DNA from 2 places in the Virgibacillus sp. DJP39 genome. Region 2 is predicted to be linked to the other one. Evidence: riboswitches for the same ligand, from Rfam matches in the RefSeq annotation. Region 2 holds a riboswitch; the other holds the start of a gene.
What was found. A riboswitch is a leader RNA that binds a small molecule or an ion and turns the genes downstream of it on or off. The one in region 2 is predicted to bind S-adenosylmethionine.
Positions count from the first base shown of each region.

Region 1: linked by a shared signal. The riboswitch ahead of ACOI1D_RS10420 (LLM class flavin-dependent oxidoreductase) and the one ahead of ACOI1D_RS19560 (aminotransferase class I/II-fold pyridoxal phosphate-dependent enzyme) in region 2 are both predicted to bind S-adenosylmethionine.

Region 1 covers NZ_JBMERP010000026.1:10,577-18,482, forward strand. The annotation lists gene ACOI1D_RS10395 (DUF1648 domain-containing protein) at 1-785, opposite strand, end outside; gene ACOI1D_RS10400 (GntR family transcriptional regulator) at 782-1,180, opposite strand; gene ACOI1D_RS10405 (hypothetical protein) at 1,364-1,525, opposite strand; gene ACOI1D_RS10410 (hypothetical protein) at 1,647-1,919, opposite strand; gene ACOI1D_RS10415 (PadR family transcriptional regulator) at 2,274-2,606, opposite strand; SAM riboswitch class I at 2,739-2,845, shown strand; gene ACOI1D_RS10420 (LLM class flavin-dependent oxidoreductase) at 2,947-3,999, shown strand; gene ACOI1D_RS10425 (ATP-grasp domain-containing protein) at 4,041-4,985, shown strand; gene ACOI1D_RS10430 (alpha/beta hydrolase) at 5,025-5,957, opposite strand; gene mnmH (tRNA 2-selenouridine(34) synthase MnmH) at 6,177-7,229, shown strand; gene ACOI1D_RS10440 (YaiI/YqxD family protein) at 7,249-7,689, shown strand; gene ACOI1D_RS10445 (GNAT family N-acetyltransferase) at 7,707-7,906, opposite strand, start outside.
Region 2 covers NZ_JBMERP010000103.1:2,047-9,952, forward strand. The annotation lists gene ACOI1D_RS19545 (response regulator transcription factor) at 1-366, shown strand, start outside; gene ACOI1D_RS19550 (sensor histidine kinase) at 366-1,697, shown strand; gene typA (translational GTPase TypA) at 1,773-3,605, shown strand; gene ACOI1D_RS19560 (aminotransferase class I/II-fold pyridoxal phosphate-dependent enzyme) at 3,659-5,416, opposite strand; SAM riboswitch class I at 5,523-5,639, opposite strand; gene ACOI1D_RS19565 (hypothetical protein) at 6,010-6,270, shown strand; gene ACOI1D_RS19570 (hypothetical protein) at 6,498-6,815, shown strand; partial or broken gene ACOI1D_RS19575 (PQQ-dependent sugar dehydrogenase) at 6,925-7,906, shown strand, end outside.

The sequences.
Region 1 (7,906 bases), on a different contig from region 2:
ATTGTGAAAATAAAAGAAAATTGGATAATAGTAAACAAGATTGTCGTAGCAATTCCGGTACTTATTATATATGCGGACCATCTGCGCCTAAAAATAACATTTTTACGCATGGATTCTTCCGGTTGCTCGGCATTCACTTGTTGCTTTGCTTTAGAAATCATGGTGTTTAAAAAGATAAACAATAGCGTTAAATAGATCTGCATAATTGGCATGACCAATAACGTACGATATGATTTAGTTGAGTAGTTGGTCACATCTCCACTAAAGTTATATTGCATCGGGATTTTCTCAGGTATTCGTTCATAAAATCGAAACGTGATAAAAATTGATGCAAATGCAATAATAAAAGATAAGACAAACCAAAAATTCGAGTACGTAAGCTTTTGATCACGAAATTGAGTATTTACTACAAGCCTTTGCGACTTTTTTTCTGACCAGTTCTGACTCTTCTTCAACACCTTCATCTCACGATGGAACTTAAGGTAAATTAAAAAGCTTGCCACAATAAATACGGCAATTACTAGTGAAAAAAGAATGCTCATCGTTTCCTCATTTTCAATCGAGGAGCCCAGGACAAGAAATATAATTGCTACGACTGCACTCAATATACCCGTCAAAAAAGCATATTGTTTCCGCATCTTTTTTAAGCCTGTGCTGTTATAGACATCTTCTGGAATTGACACACCAAAGCTTTCTGTCTTTCTGGTCCAATATGGAATAAACATCAGGGATATAAAGACCGGAACCAAAATTATCAAAAGTAAAAAAATCATCATTGCATTCATTCCTCGCCACCTTCTTCCTCTTGAAATTCACGATACAATCCCTTACACAGTTGTATAAATTCCTTCTCACTTATATCCCGGCATACGGATTCTGCTATTAACGGATGCAGTATATGTTTAAGCTGTTTTATATGATCACTATCCGCTTTAGGCACACCATCAGGATGAACAACAACACCCTTTTGACGATGGATTAAGATAAATCCTTCCTGTTTCAACTGCTGATATGCCTTGTTTACTGTATGAAGATTTATTCCAATATCTGCAGCAAGTGAACGCACGGACGGCAATCCCTCACCTGGCAGAATTTCTTTTCTTGCTATACCTGCTATTATCTGGTTTTTTAACTGCGTATAAATGGGTTCTGTTGCTTCTAAATCAAGATTGATATACACATTGAACCACCTCATTCTTTTTTTGCACATCTGTTATATAAACAGTATAACAGATAGCACAAAAAACGAGAAGAAAATAGTTTAATAAACTGTTAAATTTTCCAGCTTTTCTTCCACTTTTTGTTCCCTGACAACAATCCTATACACCCCATTAAAAGTAATCCAACCCTTGTATATGTAAATTTAAAACGGTATCGAAGAAATAATATTGCGTAAAATCCTGATAAAAAATACGAGATATGAAACACCTATGCTTCCATGAAAAAAACTCAGTTCTGCCAGTACACCAAGCGCTATACAAATTATTAGAAAGAACCAATCACTCTTATTAGTTTGAACATCCATTCCTACCCCACCTTATATTGTTATTCTATATACTTAGTAGTTCTATGTATACAAACAAAAAAATATATTTAACAGACTAGAGGGATTTGAGATTTCATTACAAGGACTAAATAGCCCCCGTTTATACTGAAGCCTTTCTTCCCCATTGGTAGCCAATCCAGCTTACCGGGTAAAGAAACCCAGTTGTTATGACGCATGCAGCTATAAACGGCACACTCAGAAGAGGTTGAAACCATTCAAGTGGAATAAGCTTAAAAATAGTTAAATACATCAATACTAAATTAGGCACAATTGATATTACAAAGGTTTTCCTTAACAACTTATGCCCTCCATGACCAAATTCCCTACCAATCTCATAGCCAATTAAGCTCCAGAAAAGGATATAGGCAAACATTATGATGGAAGGCATCGCGGTAAGCCTTAACCATATTAAATCAATCCATTTCCATTTAAAAACATTATAGCTTAACGTTAATAAACTACCACCTATAAAAAAGCCAATATTGACTAGAATAAATAGCCACTGTGTCCTTTTTGGAGTAGCAGTTGCTTCTTCTTTCCAAACTTCCGCAATTTCACGTGGTGATCCTGTCTTGAGACAATTTTCTCGTACTTGTGTCCCTCTTCTACCGACTCTTCCTGTAATAGCTCGTAAACGTGCATCTCATAGTCTGCCAGTATTTTCTGTTTATCGGGGTGATGGCCAATCTCTTATCTAATTCCTGGAAAAATTGCTGATTCACTAAACTCATGATTCATTTCTCCCAATTAAATTATTCATTACCTGTACATAACGATGCCATTCGCTCGTTTTCTCATCTAAAATCTTTTTTCCTTCTGTTGTAATTCGGTAATATTTACGCGCAGGCCCCTTTTCCTGATTTTCCCAATAAAACTCAATATACTCTTGTTTTTCAAGCTTGTGCAGTGCTGGGTAAAGTGTACCCTCTTTCACCTGGAAATGGTGATCACTTCTTCTATCCATTTCCTTCACCAATTCATACCCGTACATATCCCGATCATTCAACAGCTGGAGTATAAGAAGAGATGTACTTCCTTTTACTAATTCGCGATTAAACATATTTTATCACCACCTACCTAGTATTATGAGGTATATATAAGTTTACTATATAAAAATCACATAATTTTGTAAAGTGAAACAAGGTAATTGATTTATTTCCTAGTTATCTGGTATGATTACTTTAATTGAATATTCTTATGAAGAGCGGTGGAGGGAATGGCCCTATGAAACCCAGCAACCCTTTGATCTTTTCAAAAAGGTGCTAATTCCAGCAGAGCGATTGCTCTGAGAGATAAGAGAAGCTAGTCACAAAACTTCTTCTTACCGAAGAGGTTTTTTTAGATAGTAAAGAAATTAATAACTGCACAAGCCATTTTAAAAAAACAGGGGGATAAACAGCATGAAATATGGTTTTTGGTTACCTATATTTGGGGGATGGCTACGAAACGTAGACGATGAAAATATGCCTCCAACTTTTGAATATGCTAAACAAGTCGTACAATCTGCGGAAAAATGGGGATATGATACTACATTAATTGCTGAATTATATTTAAATGATATAAAAGGAATTGAACATGATTCGATAGAAGCTTGGTCAACTGCTGCTGCACTTGCTGCTGTTACCGATAAAATTGAGATTATGGCTGCAGTTAGACCCGTTTTTCACAACCCTGCTGTCACAGCTAAAATGGCTGCAAATATCGACCATATTTCTAATGGCCGCTTTACTTTAAACGTTGTTTCAGGCTGGTGGGAAGAAGAAGCACGGCAATACAACGGAGACTTCACAGAGCATGATGAACGCTACAAACGAACAGAGGAATTTTTAGATGTATTAAAAGGTATGTGGACAGAAAAACAATTCAACTATAAAGGTAAGTTCTATGAGGTTTCAAATGCCCACTTGGAACCAAAGCCTGTACAACGACCAAACCCGATTTTATATGCAGGTGGCGAAAGTGAGCGTGGAAAACAAGTAATTGTGGATGCGTGTGATGCCTATGTAATGCATGGCGGAACGGTTGAAGAGATCAAAACCAAAGTGGAAAACATGAAAGCACTACGAGCAGAAACTGGTAAAGAACCCCTACAATCATTTGGTCTAGCTGCATATATCATTTGCCGCGATACCGAAGAAGAAGTCGTGGAAGAGTGGAAGAGAATTACCGATATGAAAGAAACAAGTGGTTACTCTGGATATGAGGATTTCGTTGGTAAATCACAGCTTGAACAACAAGTTAAACTGAACGATTACTCGGTCTCTAACAGAGGATTACGTCCCAATTTAATCGGTACACCTGAGCAAATTGCGGACCGCATTATTGAGTTTGAAAATATTGGTGTAGATCTTTTACTTCTACAGTTCTCACCTCAATTAGAAGAAATGGAAAGATTCTCAAAACAAGTAATGCCTTTGGTTGAAGAAAAGCGGAAGCTCCTTGGTCAGGGGTGACTTTAAAGAAAGCTTGCATGATAAAATAGGAGGTACTAAACATGAGTGAAAAAATTTATGTAATCCATGAAAATAATGAATGGACAGCACATTTAATAAAGCGATTGGAAGAATTAAACCTTCCTTATGAAGAGTGGCATTTAGATAAAGGCACTGTTGATTTATCTAAAGTTCCACCTGAAGGAGTCTTTTACAGCCGGATGAGCGCTTCTTCCCATACACGCGGCAATAGATTTGCACCTGAGCTCACAGAAGCCGTACTATCATGGCTTGAACGCCATGGACGTACAGTAGTTAACGGCAGTCGTGCACTCCGCCTTGAGGTAAGTAAAGTAAACCAATATACAGCACTAGATATTGCTGGTGTTAAAACACCGAAAACAATTGCGGCTGTTGGGAAAGATGAGATTATCCAGGCTGCAAAAGATTTAGATCTTCCATCTTTTATAACAAAGCATAACCGCGCTGGAAAAGGACTTGGCGTACAGCTTTTCCACTCAATTGAGGCATTAGAGGAATATCTTGATGGCCCATCATTTGACCCATCAATTGATGGAATAACACTTATCCAGGAATACATCCAAGCGCCAGAGCCTTATATAACCCGATGTGAATTTGTTGGAGGGAAATTTGTTTACGCTGTTCAAGTGGATACATCAGAAGGATTTGAACTATGCCCTGCAGATGCATGCAAAATTGACGATTTGTTTTGTCCAGTTGGTGAAGAAGTTCCTGAGAAACCAAAATTCCAGGTGATTAATAACTTCCAGGACCCTATCATACAAAAATATGAAGAATTCCTTCATAATAATGACATAAAAGTAGCTGGCATCGAATTCATTTATAACGAAAACGGTGAGATCTTCACCTATGATGTGAATACAAATACAAATTACAACTCTGATGCAGAAGCACAGGCTGATAAATATGGCATGCTAGAATTGGCAAAATATCTTGGCAGTCAACTAAGTGTTCTAAAACAGTAAACCAATATTCTATCCCCCCAGTTGTATAGGGGGGGGGTTTTATATATGTGATATGAAATCTATTCCTTGTTCTATATAAAGGTTAAAATCATCAGGATATTCATGACTTAGATCTTTAATAACTTTAAATGAATATGCGATATTATTGGTCGCTAAGATTTCAACGAACCTTTTGGTACAGTCCAAACTATCGTTGTCTTGGTCACCACAAAGAACATAAACCTTAATACCCTTAAGGTGATGTATCAGTTCCTCATATTCATCAATTTCAGGTAACCACGGAGCCATAAATATTAAACCATCTACTGCCTCAACTTTTTTCGTGAGAATCGCTTTTAGTGCCACTCTACATCCAGCGGAAAACCCCCCGATTATTAGCGAACTCTGATTACTTTTCATGTGCCCTTCTTGTTCAACGTGTACCTTTAATTCATTGGCTCCTATGTCTACGTCATCCCAGACATATGCATTCGAGAATTCTATTTGAGAAGATTGCGGTAAAACTAGCTTATTACCAATAGAAGGCCAATACTCTTCAGTGATTTCGATATTTTCTTGATCACCATGGATCGCAACTATCACTAAATCACTTGAAGTCCTTTTGCTATTGATAACTTTTAGTTCGGGTTTAGCTAAAGTTTTAGCGAGTACTTCCCTTTCCTTACAAATGTTCACCAGTTCATCAAATTCATCATATTTACGTAGCGATATTAAATCTTCATCAGCCATTAAGTAGTCATACTCGTACCAGTAGCCATTTTCAATTATTGCTTCCCGCATTAGATTCAAAGCTTCAACTTCAAGGCCTGAGGCACTGGCAAGAGAATATCGAAAATTAAACAACTGTGCTGTATTCCCACAAACTTTTGTAGCGTTATCTGTAATATACTTGTAAGCTGTAAGACTGCCCTCTTTTTCATATATATCTAATGTTTGATTCAGTAAACCTGCATACGACATTTTGCTCATCAGAACGCCTCCTTTTCTTTTATTATAGAAAACTATAGACAATAACTATAGCATAATCCTAATGTTGATCATCATCCTGTGATAAAATTAATATATAACTTAATAAAATATACAGTTACAAAAATTAAACTCCCTTGGATAATCGGATTATAAGCAATGCAGCTATTGGCAATACTGGGCTTGTTGTGTCGACGATGAGGACTTAAAAAAGGAGTACTGATGATGGTTCAAGATATTAAACTAGAAAGATTATTTGAATTGAAAAATAAAGAAACACATACAATGATTGATGTTCGTTCACCTAAAGAGTTCAATGAGGCCACTATACCGGGCAGTATTAATATCCCGATTTTTGACAACGATGAACGTGCCGAAGTTGGTACCATTTATAAACAAGTGGGATCTAATGCTGCAAAAGAGCGAGGGCTAGAAATCTTTTCAGCAAAGCTTCCAGAATTCATCAAAGCATTTCGTAGTATACAAACGTCTAAGACCGTCTTTTGCTGGCGAGGTGGAATGAGAAGTAAAACGGCTGCAACAGTGCTGGATTTAATGGGTGATCACGCCTTTCGCTTGAGTGGAGGAATAAGGTCCTACCGTCAGTGGGTTGTTAAAACGTTAGAAAATTATCAATTAACAGCCGAAGCCTATGTATTAAACGGATATACCGGTACCGGAAAAACTATTTTGTTAGAAAAGCTAAAGAAAAACGGATACCCTGTGATTGATTTGGAAGGAATGGCAAGTCATAGAGGCTCAATTTTCGGCCAAATTGGCATCAAACCAAGCAATCAGAAAGACTTTGAATCCTTATTAATAAATGATTTATTGGCATACCAAAACGCTCCCTTTCTTTTTATGGAAGGCGAAAGCAAACGAATTGGAAAAGTTACCATACCTGAATTTCTTTATAATCATAAAGAAGCTGGGACTCAAATTTTTATCAACCTGCCAATGGAGGAAAGGGTTAAAAATATCTTAGAAGATTACCAGCCATGGAACTATCCAGAAAAATTTATGGAGGCTTTTAAACTCATCCAAAAGCGAATCCACACACCAATTGCAAAAGAAATTTATGAACATTTGTCTAATGAGGAATATAGTGCTGCCGTCCAATTATTACTTGAATATTACTATGATCCCCGTTATGAACATGCTGCTGAAGCTTTTTCTGAGGACAAAAAAGTCATTATTGACGCACAAACAGTGGACGAGGCATTCGATCAAATCCAGGATCTATTGAAGAAAGCAGAATGGAACAAGCAAAAATTATAAAGAATTGAGGTGACTCCTTTTGCAGATTTATGTAGATGCCGACGCATGTCCGGTTAAAGACAGCATTGTTTCAATTGCATCAGACGCACACATTCCTGTAACACTTGTAAAAAGCTTTGCGCATTTTTCTAACGGAGATGAGGCGCCTGGTGTTGATACGGTCTACGTTGATACAGGGGCTGACTCTGCTGACTTTCGGATTATGCAGCTGGCTAAAAAATATGACATTATCATCACTCAGGATTATGGGTTAGCCTCTCTTGCTTTAGGCAAAGGATGCATTGTCCTTCACCATAAAGGGTTTGAGTATACACAGGAAAATATTAATCCACTATTACAAACACGTTATACAAGTGCAATGGCAAGAAAAAGCGGAAAGAGAACAAAAGGACCAAAAGCCTTTACAGAAGAAGATCAGCTGAAATTTAGTAATCTACTTCTAAAAGTGATTAAAAGGTAGTACTAGTATCCTACTACCTAAAATCGCTTCTGCAAAAAATAAAGATCAAATCCTTTTGGATGATCCTCTATTTTACCAAAAACTTCATAGCCCTTTTTCTGATAGAATTCTGGTGCCTGGAAGCTAAACGAATCTAAATAGATCAATCTAACAGCCTTTTCCCTGGCAAATCCCTCTAATTTATCTACTAACATACCTCCATAACCTTCCCCACGAA
Region 2 (7,906 bases):
GAGTTGGTTGCACGTGTGAAACGTTTATTTAAACGTTCAAATCCGCCCACACAGAGTGCTGATCAGGAGAGTGAAAAAATCAGGATAGATAATCTTGTCATCCAGAAAAATGATCGGCGTTTATTTTGGGAATCGGAAGAAGTTGAAATTACAACAAAGGAATACGAAATGCTGCTATTGTTTGCAGAAAACGTGAACCGTGCATTCTCAAGGGAAGAGTTACTGGTGAAAATATGGGGCGACGATTATTTCGGAAGTGACCGTGCTGTAGATGATCTGGTCAAACGAATCCGTAAAAAGATGAGTGACATTCAACTAGAGACAGTCTGGGGATATGGGTACCGATTGCGGAGTGAAGAGGAATAATGAAACTCCACTTTCAATTAAATATTGCATTCACTACACTACTTTTGGTTATCATGTCTGTTACAGGATTTGTCATTTATTCACTGATCCTCGATCTTCTAATTCAGGATGAGAAAGCGGAATTAAATCAAAAAGGTGAACTTCTGGTTCAAATACTTAACCAGGAAAATCTGCAGCCAAGCGTTGAACATATCAGTGGTTTCTTACAGGATCAAAATCTCCAATTAATGCTATACGACCGGTCCCAAAATAAGGTTCTAGATTCAACAATGCCGAAACAGGTTGTTGATGAACTTTTGCTCGATAATGATTTTTCAAATATGGGAAAAGAATTGTGGGGTTTAGGGAATAATAAGTATGTAACATCCAGAATTCTTATGTATCCTGAAAGCACAGGTCTTGAACTCATCCTTTTGACACCATTAAATGAACTGCAGGCAGTACAGCAGGACTTTATTAAAAAGCTGTTCATTGTCTTTATAATAGGAGCAATCGCTGCGGTTATTATAAGTTATATTTTCACGAACAAGTTAGTAACTCCACTAACACGCTTGAAATGGCAACTTAAAAAAATCGAAAAACGGGAATTTGATAAGCTCGAGCCAATTAATGCTACCGGTGAGATTAAGGAAGTTGAAAAAAGTGTCTTTGAAATGGCAGATGAATTACAACGTTATATGAAGTCCCAACAACAATTTTTTCAAAATGCAAGTCATGAATTAAAGACACCTTTAATGACCATCCAAGGATATGCTGAAGGAATACGTGATGGTGTTTTTGATAAGGAAGAAAAGGGAAAAGGTTTAGAAGTGATGGTTACCGAGGTGCACAGACTTAAGAAAATAATTAATGAAATGATCCTCCTTGCGAAACTTGATAGTGATCAATCCTCCTATCAGCCTGGAAATGTTAATTTAAAGGAAATTGTCGATCAAGTATTAGACAGAGCATTGCCCATAACGAACGAAAAAGAAATCCGGATTTTACACGAAGTGGATGAAACACTGGATGTGCATGTTGACCCTGAAAAACTATTGCGTGCCTTGTTGAATATAACGTTTAACGGAATCCGCCATGCGAACTCTAAGGTAGTAATAAATGTCAGGCAAATTAACCGCATGATTACAATTAGTATTGAAGATGATGGGGAAGGTATAGACAAAGAGCTAATGCCTCAAATTTTCCATCGTTTTATTAAAGGTAATAAAGGAGAGACGGGACTTGGTCTTGCAATTGCACGTGCAATTGTACAACAATCAGGCGGAAATATTACGGTTGGTACCTCAGAACTTGGTGGTGCTAAATTTATCGTAGCGTTCTCAGAAAAATAAAATTTTGAAATAGTGACAAAGTGTGATACAATATTATAGTTTGAGTTATCTGTAACGGAAGAGGAGCGTACTAATATGCAATTAAGAGAAGATATTCGGAATATCGCGATCATCGCCCACGTTGACCATGGTAAAACTACACTTGTGGATCAATTATTAAAATACTCGGGTACATTTCGTGAAAATGAACAAGTGGAAGAACGAGCTATGGATTCAAATGATATTGAGCGTGAACGCGGAATTACGATTCTCGCTAAAAACACAGCGATTAAATATAATGATATAGCGATCAATATTTTAGATACACCAGGACATGCTGATTTTGGCGGAGAAGTGGAACGTATCATGAAAATGGTTGACGGTGTTTTGTTAGTCGTTGATGCATATGAAGGGTGTATGCCACAAACACGATTTGTTTTAAAGAAAGCATTAGAACAAAAACTTACTCCAGTAGTAGTGTTAAATAAAATTGACCGTCCAGGAGCGCGTCCAAGTGAAGTAATTGATGAAGTGCTTGACTTATTCATCGAACTTGGAGCTGATGATGAGCAGTTGGAATTCCCTGTTGTTTATGCATCCGCGTTAAATGGTACATCAAGTGATCAACCTGATAAACAAGAAGAAACAATGGACCCTGTTTTCAAGACGATTTTAGAAAATATTCCAGCACCAGCTGATACGTCAGTAGACCCTTTGCAATTCCAGGTAGCGTTACTTGATTACAATGATTACGTTGGAAGAATCGGTGTAGGCCGTGTATTCCGTGGAACAATGAAGGTAGGACAGCAAGTTGTTTTAATGAAGGAAGATGGGACACAGAAAGCATCCCGTATTTCTAAATTATTCGGTTTCATTGGCCTGAAGCGTATCGAAATTGAAGAAGCAAAGGCAGGAGATATTGTTGCAGTTGCAGGGCTTGAGGATCTAAACGTTGGGGAAACAATTTGCCCACCGGATCATCCGGAAGCTCTACCATTCCTTCGCATTGATGAGCCAACTTTACAAATGACTTTCCTTGTAAACAACAGCCCATTTGCAGGAAAAGAAGGTAAGTATTTAACATCAAGAAGAATAGAAGAGCGTTTATTAAAGCAACTTGAAACAGATGTTAGTCTGCGTGTTGATCCAACAGAATCACCAGACGCATGGGTTGTTTCAGGTCGTGGAGAACTGCACCTATCTATTTTAATTGAAAATATGCGTCGTGAAGGCTATGAGTTACAGCTTTCTAAGCCACAGGTAATCATCAGAGAAATTGATGGTCAAAAATGTGAACCAGTAGAGCGTGTACAGGTTGATGTTCCTGAGGAATACACTGGTGGTGTAATGGAATCACTTGGTGCACGTAAAGGTGAAATGGTTGATATGATAAACCATGGTAATGGTCAGGTTCGTATTGAATTTAAAGTTCCTTCACGCGGATTAATTGGTTATGCTACCGAATTCATGTCTCAAACACGTGGTTATGGAATTCTAAACCATACGTTTGATAAGTATGAACCAATCATCAAAGGTCAAGTTGGTGGTAGAACGAAAGGTGTTCTAGTTGGACTTGACACTGGAAAAGCATCCACATACGGTATCATGCAATTGGAAGACCGTGGTGTAATCTTTGTTGAACCAGGTACAGAACTATATGCTGGTATGATTGTTGGCGAGCATAATCGTGACAATGACTTAACAGTTAATATAACAAAAGAAAAGCATTTGACAAACGTTCGTTCAGCAAATAAAGACCAAACGTCTACGATTCGAAAAACAAGAACAATGTCGTTAGAGGAAGCAATTGAGTACCTTAATGACGATGAATATTGTGAAGTAACACCTGAATCAATTCGTTTACGTAAAAAAATCCTGAACAAAAGTGAACGTGAAAGAGCTTCAAAGAAATCAACTTCTATAGGATAAATAAAAACAGTGAGAGCTAATTAATTTAAGCTCTCACTGTTTTTTTGGTTCATTTACACTTCAACAGGTGTATTGGCAGGATTGTTCCCTCGTACACGGATAGCTTCCTGATAAGGATTTTTGTTTGAAACGAGAGTAATTCCAGCTGCACCAGCTTGGTCTGTAAGATGATCATCGGCTAATGGATTTTCAACCCACAGAATTCTACCCTGTTTGTTGATGAGCTGTTCAATTGTTGTTGGCAAAACCTTACCGTTTAACCATACTGCATCAACGCCATAAGGGACTTCGTCAAGCTGTTTATAGGATTCCTGACCAAGGATTTTTTCTTCTGATTCGCTAATCGCTACAAGATGGAAACCGAGATTTTTAAGTTGTTCAGCACTACTGTAGTGACTACTTGACGAATCATCAAGGCCAAATACTGCTATTACTTTTTTGCTTACTGCCCCATTGTCCCGTTTAAAAGGAGAGCCTACTAACCATTTAATGGCGTCGTCTGTAGAGGAACTGATTGTTTCAGCTGAATTTGTTGCTTTAGCTATGGCTTGATCCAAATCTGCTAAAATGTCTTCAGTGGATTCAATTCCGATAGATAAACGAACCAGTTCCTCTGTAACACCGCTTTGTTTTAAACCCTCTTCACTTAGCTGTTGATGGGTTGTTGAAGCTGGATGAATAATAAGCGATTTTGCGTCGCCAACATTCGCAACATGCGACCAGAGTGTCACACTGTCAATCAGCTTTTTGCCTGCCTCAAGACCACCTTTAACCCCAAAGGTTATTACGGATCCAAATCCATTGTTAAAATATTTTTTTGCCAAACTGTGAGATGGATGGTCTTTAAGTCCAGGATAATTCACCCACTCGACTGCTGGATGTTTCTCTAGGTATGCAGCGACTTCCTTTGTATTCTTATTGTGACGTTCAATACGTAAATGTAATGTTTCTAAGCCTTGTAAAAGTAAAAATGCACTGTGTGGACTTAAGGCCGCGCCAATATCACGGAGAAGTTGAACCCGTAATTTAATTGCGAATGCTGCCGGGCCTACGTCAATATAACGGAGTCCATTATAGCTTTCATCGGGTTCAGTAAATCCAGGGAACTTTTCATTATCAAAATTAAAACGGCCCCCATCAACAACAACACCGCCAATCGTTGTACCATGACCACCAATCCATTTGGTTGCAGAATGTACCACGATGTCAGCACCGAAAGTGAGTGGTTTTGTAACATATGGAGTTGCAAATGTATTATCAATAATTAATGGGATGCCATGCTCATGGGCGATTGCTGCGACGGTTTCAACATCGAAAACATTAAGACTTGGGTTCGTAATAATCTCTCCAAAAACAGCTTTTGTTTTATCAGTCAGTGCTGCACGGATTTCTTCTGGATCGGTAGCATTAACGAATTTAACATCTATTCCATAGCGTGGTAACGTATTCGCAAACAGACTGTATGTCCCGCCATATAAATTACTATCTGCAACAATCTCATCACCTGCACCAGCCACGTTTAAAATTGCAAGTGTAATTGCGGCCATACCAGAAGATGTTGCGACAGCAGCAACACCATCTTCAAGCAAAGCTATTCGTTGCTCAAAAACATCTACTGTAGGATTTCCAATGCGAGTATAGATATTTCCGGGTTCTGCAAGACCAAATAAGTTTTGTGCATGTTCTGTATCGCGAAATAAATAGGAAGTTGTTTGATAGATAGGGACAGCTCGTGAACCTGTTGTTGGGTCAGGTTGCTGACCTCCGTGAAGCAGTACTGTTTCCGGGTTGTGAAGATTGAAATTTGACATTAATAATTCCTCCTTTAGTGGTAGGCTATTAATGGTCTGGGAGTATAAAAAGGAGGGAAAATAAAAAACCACCTTCCTAAGAAGAGGGCGTTTGTAACCGGTCCTCCCCTTATCTTCCAGATCATTATTGACCTGTAGGATTTAGCACCTTTCACAGCTAAAGTATAGCCAGATGGTTGCTGGGCTTCACAGGGCCTATTCCCTCCGCCGCTCTTGATAAGAGTTATTTGAATTTAACGATAATTATATATCCAATAGTTACTTCCGTCAACCATTAATTTATAAAAAATTGTTGTAGGTTATAAAAATCTATAGACCTTGTCCTAGCCTAACTTCGGGATATACACTATCACTCCGAGTAAGATGTGTTATCTACTCAACCATGGATACAAAAAATAATAATTCATTTTTTCAGAGTTATCTATGAATTATTGGATTTATGGTAAAATAAATATAAATTTAGTACAGAATCTAATTTTGAGAAGGCTTTCATTGCTGTGTTTACCATTTTTTCAGCCCCTTACTTTTTAACCGCAATTCTCGTAGGGATAACTGTATTAAGTTAATGTACTATATTTAAGGGGTAATGAAATTTGGATATATTTTTGTTGGTTATGATTGTTTTTTTCAGCTCTGTAGCTTTTTATTCAATACATCTATTCCTGCCAAAAAAGAAGAAACTTAAATATGTTATTTGTTCGGTTTTTATCTTATTTAGCATTTGTGCTTGGTTATATGTCTGGTTTGGAAAAGGATGGGTGGCATCTGCAGTATACGGAACCACATCATTAATCCTTGGGGTGATTTTGTCCACTATTGCCTTAACTTTTGATTTATATGATAAAAAGAAATAGTGAAATCCATAGATTATTATCAATAATTCCTTCTACATGAGGCCAACGGAATAAAGATTTCATAAGCCAAACTGGAAGGTTATTACTTAATCCAGCTAAACAGTTTTATTTTTCTATAAGGTATATGAATAAATCAGAGCTTGTATGTAAAAAGCATTAGTGAATAAGAGTCAGAGACTTTTTAGTGATTTTGTTCGTCAGATATACCAAGAAAGGATAGGGTTATCATGAGAAAAATATTAGCACTTGCGTCTATGGTAATTCTTCTGTTCGTTATGAGTTGTGTTAACGACAATGAAGCAAACTTTCAAGGGGAAATTATTGAAATGAAAGAAGAAAGTATCCTTGTAGCAAATAGTGAAGTAGACCCAGAAGCAAGCTATCCAACTTATGATATTTTGGTGGATAACAAAACTGAAATCAGTGGAGAGGTTGCAATTTTTTCAGAGTTGAAGTCAGGCCAAAAAGTAAAAATTTGGGTTGTAGATGTTGGACCTAATAATCAAATTGATAACAAAGTAGCGGATAAAATCATTGTTCAGTGAAGATATATCCAAGCAAAAAAGCGGACACCAGGAACGTTATTTTATGGGATTTGAAGCTTATACAAAACAACGTTAAACTATAGCAAACAAAACTAAGTTGGGAGAGATAATGTTGAAAACTTTCTTTGCAGCATTCTGTTTACTTTTTTTACTAGTTGGTTGTTCAGAAGAAACAGTTGATAAACAAACTCCACCCAACAGTAATGCGGAATTCAGCGTTATTGCAAAAAATTTAAATGAACCGTGGGAAATACAACTTATAAACGAAACGTTCTATATTAGTGAAAGAACTGAAGCAATTGTAACAGTAGAAAATGGGGATCAGACAAGGAAAACAGTTAACTTTGACCAAGAAATATCAAATCAGGCAGAAGCTGGCCTGCTGGGTATAGCCATTAATGAACCAAAAGAAGCCTTTGCTTATTATTCCTATCAGGAAAATGGAGAATATTTTCAACGTGTTATTAGAATGAGAGAAACCAAAAATAGTTGGCAGGAAATAGAGATATTGCTCGACAAAATTCCAGGCGGTAAATACCATCAGGGTGGAAGAATTGCTATCGGTCCAGATGACAAGCTGTACATTACTACTGGTGATGCAACTGTTGAAAACAATGCACAGGATTTGGATAGTCTTTCGGGAAAGATTCTGCGAATGAACATGGATGGTTCAATCCCAAAGGAGAATCCATTTGATGACTCCTATATTTATTCATATGGGCACCGAAACCCCCAAGGGCTTGCATGGAATGATGATGGGATTTTGTATGCTACAGAGCATGGATCAAATGCCTATGATGAAATTAATCGGATAGTAAAAGGAGGTAACTATGGTTGGCCGGACATTCGAGGTGACGAAACTAAGGCAGAAATGATAGCTCCTGTAGCTCACTCGGGTGAAACTACCTGGGCACCATCAGGAATGGACTATCTCGAAGGTGAATTCTATTACGCATCGTTACGAGGTCAGGGCGTTAGAAAGTTTAACCCTGAGAATTTGGAAGTTAAGTTGATTATTAATGAGTTCGGGCGTGTCAGGGATGTATTAGCTGCTGATAATGGAATATATTTTATTACAAATAATACAGATG